Regions from separate parts of the Streptomyces sp. S07_1.15 genome, predicted to be linked through region 1. Evidence: riboswitches for the same ligand, from Rfam matches in the RefSeq annotation. Region 1 holds a riboswitch; the other holds the start of a gene.

Region 1 (3,397 bases):
AGGCCCGGTGGACCCAGCGCTTGCCGTCCGCCCACGCCCCTGACCCACGCCCCTGACCCACGCCCCTGACCCACGCCCCGCCCCGGCCCTTGCCGCTGTCCGTGCCACCGCCCGTGCCACCGCGGCCCGTCACCCGAACGGCGGACGCGGATTCGCCCTCCGGACCGGAACGGCCGAGGGTGGCAGGGGGCGCGGTGTCGTTCCGTAACCGGACGGACCGGGACCGGGCAGGAGATCACAGGTGGTGCAGCGAGGACAGCTGTGCAGCAGGGGCGACGGCGGGACACGGTTCCGCGGTGCTCCGTTCCCCTGCTGGATCCCGGGCGTCCTGATCGTCGGCGGCCTGGCCTTCGGCCTGTTGGCACCGCCGGAGCTGACCGGCTCGCCGTTCTTCGCGGCCGCGCCGATGGTCGCCGCGGCCCTCTACACCGGCCCCGCCACGATCCTGACGGCCGTCGTCTCCAGCCTGGCGATGCTCGGGATCGCTCTGCTGCACGGCACGGTCGGGCAGTACCAGTCACTGCTCGACACCGCCACGGTGGTGACCGTGGCGGGCCTCGCCGTCTTCATCAACCGTGTGGTGCGCCACGGCCACCGCGCACTGGCCTCCGTCCGGAACGTCGCGGAGGCCGCCCAGCGGGCCGTGCTGCCGGCCCCTGCCGGCCGCATCGGCGGGCTGCGCGTCGCCGCCCGCTACGAGGCCGCGCAGGCGGACGCGGGAATCGGCGGCGACCTCTACGCGGTCCAGTCCACCCCGCACGGGGTGCGGCTCATCGTCGGTGACGTACGCGGCAAGGGCATAGAGGCGGTGGGCGCGGTCGCGATCGTCCTCGGGGCGTTCCGGGAAGCGGCCGAGGAGGAGCCGGAGCTGACGGGGATCGCGGAACGGCTGGAGGTCGCGCTCGTGCGGGAGGCCAAGCGCCGGGAAGGGCTGGAGCGGGCCGAGGGGTTCACCACGGCCGTGCTCGCCGAGATCCCGCACGAGGGCTCCCTCGGGGCGGACCCGGGTGGATCCGGCGCTCCCGGCGGGAGCGCTTCCGGGCTGTCGGCCCGGAGGCTTCGGCTGCTCAACCGCGGCCACCCGGCCCCGCTGATGCTCACCGGGGACGGCGCCGTGTGCGCCGTCGAACCGGAAGTGCCCGCCGTACCGCTCGGCCTGGCGTGGCTGCGGACCGAGCCGGACCGGGTGGAGGAGATCGTGTTTCCGCGCGGGTGCACCCTCCTGCTCTTCACCGACGGCGTCACGGAGGCCCGCAACCGTGCCGGTGAGTTCTACGATCCCCAACTCAGTCTGGCCGGACGGTCCTTCAGCGACCCGGAGGAGTTGCTGGACACCCTCGTCGGGGACGTGGCCCTGCACACCGGCGGCCGCGCCCACGACGACATGGCGCTCCTCGCGGTCACGGACGTCCCCGAGCGGCGCTCCTGACCGCCGGATCCCCGGACCGCCGCCGGACCTCCCCGCTGCCGTACCTCCCCACGGCCGGATCTCCAGACTGCCGGGCCGGGGCCACGGGCCCCTGCGGTCCGCTCCGGCGCCCCGCCCCTCACGCCCGCCACCCGGCCTCCGCAACGCTGCGTGACGACAGGTGTCCGGGCGATAACGACTGACGCACGATCAGCGGGAACAGGTTTTCCGGCGCCCGGTCAACTCGCCCGGCTCTGGCGGCCGATGTCCGTTTTCTCCGTGGGGTCATTACCAAAAGATCAGCCGGAACGGCTTGGAATACGGGGGCTCCGTCAATTAACGTTCGATAACGCAGCGCGGTCGTCCCAGCCGCCACCAAGGGTGGCACCGCCTGCGCAGTCGCCGAATCCCGCATGCGCGGAACAGCACCACCTGCACCAAGGGAACCGGGGAACCAATCCTTGGGGTGAATCGGGCCCCTCCGCGAGGAGGGAACCGTAGGAGACCTTCCTGCTCCGAACCCGTCAGCTAACCCGGTAGGCGAGAAGGAAGGAAAGGAGTGCGCCTCCGTGGCGTCCAGCAGCCCTGCCCCCGAGACGTGGGCCGGTCCGTCCACCTCCGGACCCCTCTTCGACGGAGAGCCCGTCGGTGAGTGGAATCCCACCGCCGACTCCACCGCCCCGGTCCGGGGCAGGCACCGCGTCGTCAAACAGCGCGGCGGAGGCATGGCCCGGAGCGGCGCCGTCCTGGGCGTCGGGGTGATCGCGGCTGTAGGCGCCGGCGGCATGGCCACGGCCAAGGACCGTCCCCCGGCCCCCATCTCGCTGCCCGACCTCTCCCCGGTGACGGACAAGCTGCCGGCCATCGACTCCCTGGTCGGCGGCTCCAACGACGTCTCCGCCACCGCGAGCCGCGCCCCGCTGTCGCAGGCCGGGCTCACCACGGACGAGATCGCTCAGGGCGCCGACGCCGGTGAGGCCCTGCGGGCCCGCATCATGCGCCAGGCCGAGCAGCAGCAGAGCGTCGCCGAGACCACCGAGCGGCTGGCCGCCGAGCAGGCCGCGCGGGAGAAGGCCGCCGAGGACGCCGCCGCCAAGAAGGCGGAGGCCGAGGCGGCCAAGAAGAAGGCGGCCGAGGAGGCCGAGCGCAAGGCGGCCGAGGAAGCCGCGCGCAAGGCGGAGGAGGAGCGGCTGGCCAAGCTGGCCGCCAGCTACGCGCTTCCGCTTTCCTCCTACACCCTCACCTCGAGCTTCGGCGAGTCCGGCTCCATGTGGTCCAGCAGCCACACCGGCCAGGACTTCGCCGCCCCGACCGGCACCCCCGTCAAGGCGGTGCACGGCGGCACGATCACCGAGGCCGGCTGGGCCGGTTCGTACGGCTACCGCATCATCCTCACCCTCGATGACGGCACGGAGATCTGGTACTGCCACCTCTCCTCGATGACCGTCACCTCCGGCGAGGTCACCACGGGCGACACGATCGGCCGCGTCGGCTCCACCGGCAACTCCTCCGGCCCGCATCTCCACCTGGAGGTCCGGCCCGGCGGCGGCGACCCGGTCAACCCCGCGGCCTGGCTCCGCGACCACGGCAAGAACATCTGAACCGCGCCACCGCACCACCACACCGCAGCCCAAGCCGTCAACCTCCGGCATCCCGCGGCATGTTCGCGGACGGGCCACGCTCGCTCGGCCCGGTCCGGGGGCCGGAAGCGGAGGGCGCGCTCGCAGACGCGCCCTCCGGCCTCCGGGTGTTACCCCGTGTCCCGCTTCTGCGTATGCCCCACCCGCCCGTCGCAAACCCCGTGCCCCGCGGTTTTCCACGGACGGTCCCGGCAGACCCCGTTCCGGCCTCCGACCTCCCCGCGTCTCCCCGCCCGCTCGCGGCGCGGGCCTCTACTCCGGCAGCCCTGGTGCGTCCCCCCGACGCCAGGGCTGCCGGCCTGTCCGCCTCCCTGATCCGCGTCGGTCGACCCGCCCCGGGGGCGTGAAT
Region 2 (3,397 bases), 540 kb from region 1:
CGGGCAGCGCATCGCCGCCGGCGACCCGGTGCTGGTGGTGCTCGCCGCCGCCGACCGCGACCCGGCGCGCTTCACGGACCCGGACACCCTGGACCTCTCCCGCACCGACAACCCGCACCTCGGCTACGGCCACGGCATCCACTACTGTCTCGGGGCCCCGCTCGCCCGGCTGGAGGCGCGCACCGCGCTGGCGACCCTGCTGCGCAGGCTCCCGGATCTCCGACTGGCGGCCGATCCGGAGGAGTTGCGATGGCGCGGCGGACTGATCATGCGCGGCCTGCGTACCCTGCCGGTGGAGTTCGCCCCTGTGCCCGTACCGGACCCGGGGGAAACACGCCGCACCTGACGTGGCATCATTCGTGATCTTCGCGTGATCTCCACTACATCGACTTGTGACGCGCCTCCGGTGCCCGCTATTTTTCGGCGGGACTTGACCTTCGGCCCTCGACGAAAGGCCCTTCATGCTTTCCGGCAACGGCAGACACCGCAAACCCCGTCAGGCTCCGGCTCTTCTCGTCACGGCGGGCGTGGCCGGCGCGGGGATCGCGATGCCGCTGCTCGGCGCGACGGGCGCGCAGGCCGCCGACGCCGGCACCTGGGACAAGGTCGCCGAGTGCGAGAGCGGCGGCCTGTGGAGCGCGGACACCGGCAACGGCTACTACGGCGGACTGCAGTTCACCCAGCAGACCTGGGAGCAGTACGGCGGGCTGGACTACGCGCCCAGCGCCGACCAGGCCAGTCGCAACGCGCAGATCGCCGTCGCGGAGAAGGTCCTCGCGGCCGTCGGGCCGAGCGCCTGGCCGAAGTGCGGCGCGGACGCGGGCCTCACCGGGAAGGGCAAGGCGGCCGACGCGGCCTCCGAGGACTCCGATGCCGAGGGCGGGCAGCAGTCGGGCGGCCTGCTCGGCGGCCTGCTGGAGACCGGCGGCTCCGGTGACGACGCGGACGGCTCCGGCGCCGGGGACTCCGCTCCCGGGCAGGGCGGCGAGTCCGCCGCGCCGTCGGACGAGGAGGAGCCGGACGAGGGCCTCCTCGACCTGGGGCTGTCCGGCACCGCCGACGAGAAGGCCCCCTCCAAGAGCGGCAAGCACCGCGGGGAGCCCGCGCCGGAGGAGACCGCGGTGGAGGCCGGGGACGAGGACGAGGACCGCGCGTCCGGGCGCCACGCCTCCCGTGACGACGCGGCGGCCGACCGCGGTACCGAGCGCCCGTCGCCGGAGCCCGGCCCCTACGCCGTGCTTCCGGAGGCCGTCTACGGCGGCGCGGCCGACGACCGTTCGGTGTCGGGCGAGTGGACGTACTCCGCGAACGCCGCGACGTGGTCGGCGCGGCCGGCGCTCTGATCCGCCCCGGTGGCGGCCGGGCGCGCACCGTCCCGCGGAGTGCCCGGCGCCGGCTCCGGCCGCTCCGGGCCGCGCGGCAGCACACCCGGTGCGGCGCGCGGTCCCTGCGTCCCATCGGATGAACCGGGGCCACCGGCCGCCCTCTTCGCCGTCCGGGCCGTCACCTGCGACAACGGCGGTACGGACGACCGTGCGGGAGGTAAGTGACGGTGTGTCGGATTATGTCCCGTCAGCGACGATGTGCTTAACGTCTTATCGCTCGCCGCCAGCGGGCACCCCCGACCACCACGCCGAGTCCTGCCGGTGGCCGGAGGGCAGTCGCCGCGCAAGCGCCGTAGGCAGGAGCGGGGGACCCAGGTAAGTGCCGTGAGGACCGCCCGCGCGGACCGACCGGCTAGGGGTGAAGCCCAGTGCGGGAGCACTCGGCAGGGCCGCTCACAGCCCCAACCCGACAGCTCACCTCGCAGGCGTCGGTGAGAGAGACGTTTCATGCTGCGTACCGGTTACAAGGGCAGGCACCGCCGCCCCGCCCCGCCCAAGTCACGTCGTATCGTCACGTTCGCCGGCGCCGCCGGCACCGCCGCGGCCATCCCGCTCGTGGGCACCGCCGACTCCGCCTCCGCCGCCTCCGTCGACACCTGGGAGGCCGTGGCCCAGTGCGAGTCCAGCGGCAACTGGAAGATCAACACAGGCAACGGCCACTACGGCGGGCTGCAGTTCAAGCAGTCCAGCTGGAAAGCCGCCGGCGGGCTGCGCTACGCCCCGCGAGCCGACCTCGCCACCAAGGAAGAGCAGATCGCGACCGCCGAACGGCTGCTCGCCATGCAGGGGCCGGGCGCCTGGACCTGTGCCGGGGCGGGCGGGCTGAAGGCGGGCGGCCCCGCCCCCGGCGTCGCCCCGCTCACCGGACTCGGCCGGGAGACCGGTGGGCAGAAGCAGGAGCAGGCCGCGCCGCGGCAGGAGCGGTCCGCGGACGCGCCCGCCGCCCGGGCGGAGCGGCGGGACGCGGCCGCAGCGTCGAAGACCGGGGAAGCCGCCGGTACGGAGAAGAAGTCCGCTCCCGAGCTGGTCGACGGCAAGTACGAGGTCGTCGAGGGCGACACCCTCTCCGAGATCGCCGAGACCCTGGGGATCAAGGGCGGCTGGCAGAAGCTCTACGCCATGAACCGGGACAAGATCGACGCCCCGGACGTCATCTACCCCGGCCAGCTCCTCAGGCTGAGCTGACCGCCCCGCAGGGCCGCCCCGCTCCGGGCGGCACGGCACCGGCCCGGCGCGCCCCCCGGCGGCGCCGGGCCGGTGCCTTTCCGCTCCCCGCGCCACGGCGCCCCCGGGCACCTCTTCGAGCCACCTCTTCCGAGGTGATTGCCCCCTCAATGCCGGATTTCGGATGTCTTTTCGTCTCGCCGGACGGGCGGTCGGCCGACCCCGGCCCCCGGGCCGGTTAGGCTCGTGGCGCAGAGCCGTTCGCGGCGAGAAAGACACTGCGATCCAGCGTCACATTCCCAGAAGGAGATGCTCGTGCCGTCCATCGACGTCGTCGTAGCCCGGGAGATCCTCGACTCGCGAGGCAACCCAACGGTCGAGGTCGAGGTCGGCCTCGACGACGGCAGCACAGGCCGTGCTGCCGTCCCCTCCGGTGCCTCCACCGGGGCGTTCGAGGCCCTCGAGCTCCGTGACGGCGACAAGAACCGCTACGGCGGCAAGGGTGTGGAGAAGGCCGTCCTCGCGGTCATCGAGCAGATCGGCCCGGAGCTCGTCGGCTACGACGCCACCGAGCAGCGGCTGATCGACCAGGCGATGTTCGACCTGGACGCCACACCCGACAAGTCCTCGCTCGGCGCCAACGCCATCCTCGGCGTCTCGCTCGCCGTGGCGCACGCCGCCTCCGAGGCGTCCGACCTGCCGCTCTTCCGCTACCTCGGCGGCCCGAACGCCCACCTGCTGCCGGTCCCGATGATGAACATCCTGAACGGCGGCTCGCACGCCGACTCCAACGTGGACATCCAGGAGTTCATGATCGCCCCCATCGGCGCGGAGTCCTTCTCCGAGGC

The links. A riboswitch is a leader RNA that binds a small molecule or an ion and turns the genes downstream of it on or off. The one in region 1 is predicted to bind cyclic di-AMP.
Region 2: linked by a shared signal. The riboswitch ahead of LIX60_RS19025 (transglycosylase family protein) and the one ahead of LIX60_RS16670 (M23 family metallopeptidase) in region 1 are both predicted to bind cyclic di-AMP.

Annotation. Positions count from the first base shown of each region.
Region 1 is NZ_JAJBZK010000001.1:3,859,130-3,862,526, forward strand. It holds gene LIX60_RS16665 (PP2C family protein-serine/threonine phosphatase) at 242-1,429, shown strand; cyclic di-AMP (ydaO/yuaA leader) riboswitch at 1,799-1,966, shown strand; gene LIX60_RS16670 (M23 family metallopeptidase) at 1,978-3,009, shown strand.
Region 2 is NZ_JAJBZK010000001.1:4,402,527-4,405,923, forward strand. It holds gene LIX60_RS19015 (cytochrome P450) at 1-346, shown strand, start outside; gene LIX60_RS31770 (transglycosylase family protein) at 462-1,343, shown strand; cyclic di-AMP (ydaO/yuaA leader) riboswitch at 1,664-1,828, shown strand; gene LIX60_RS19025 (transglycosylase family protein) at 1,833-2,570, shown strand; gene eno (phosphopyruvate hydratase) at 2,859-3,397, shown strand, end outside.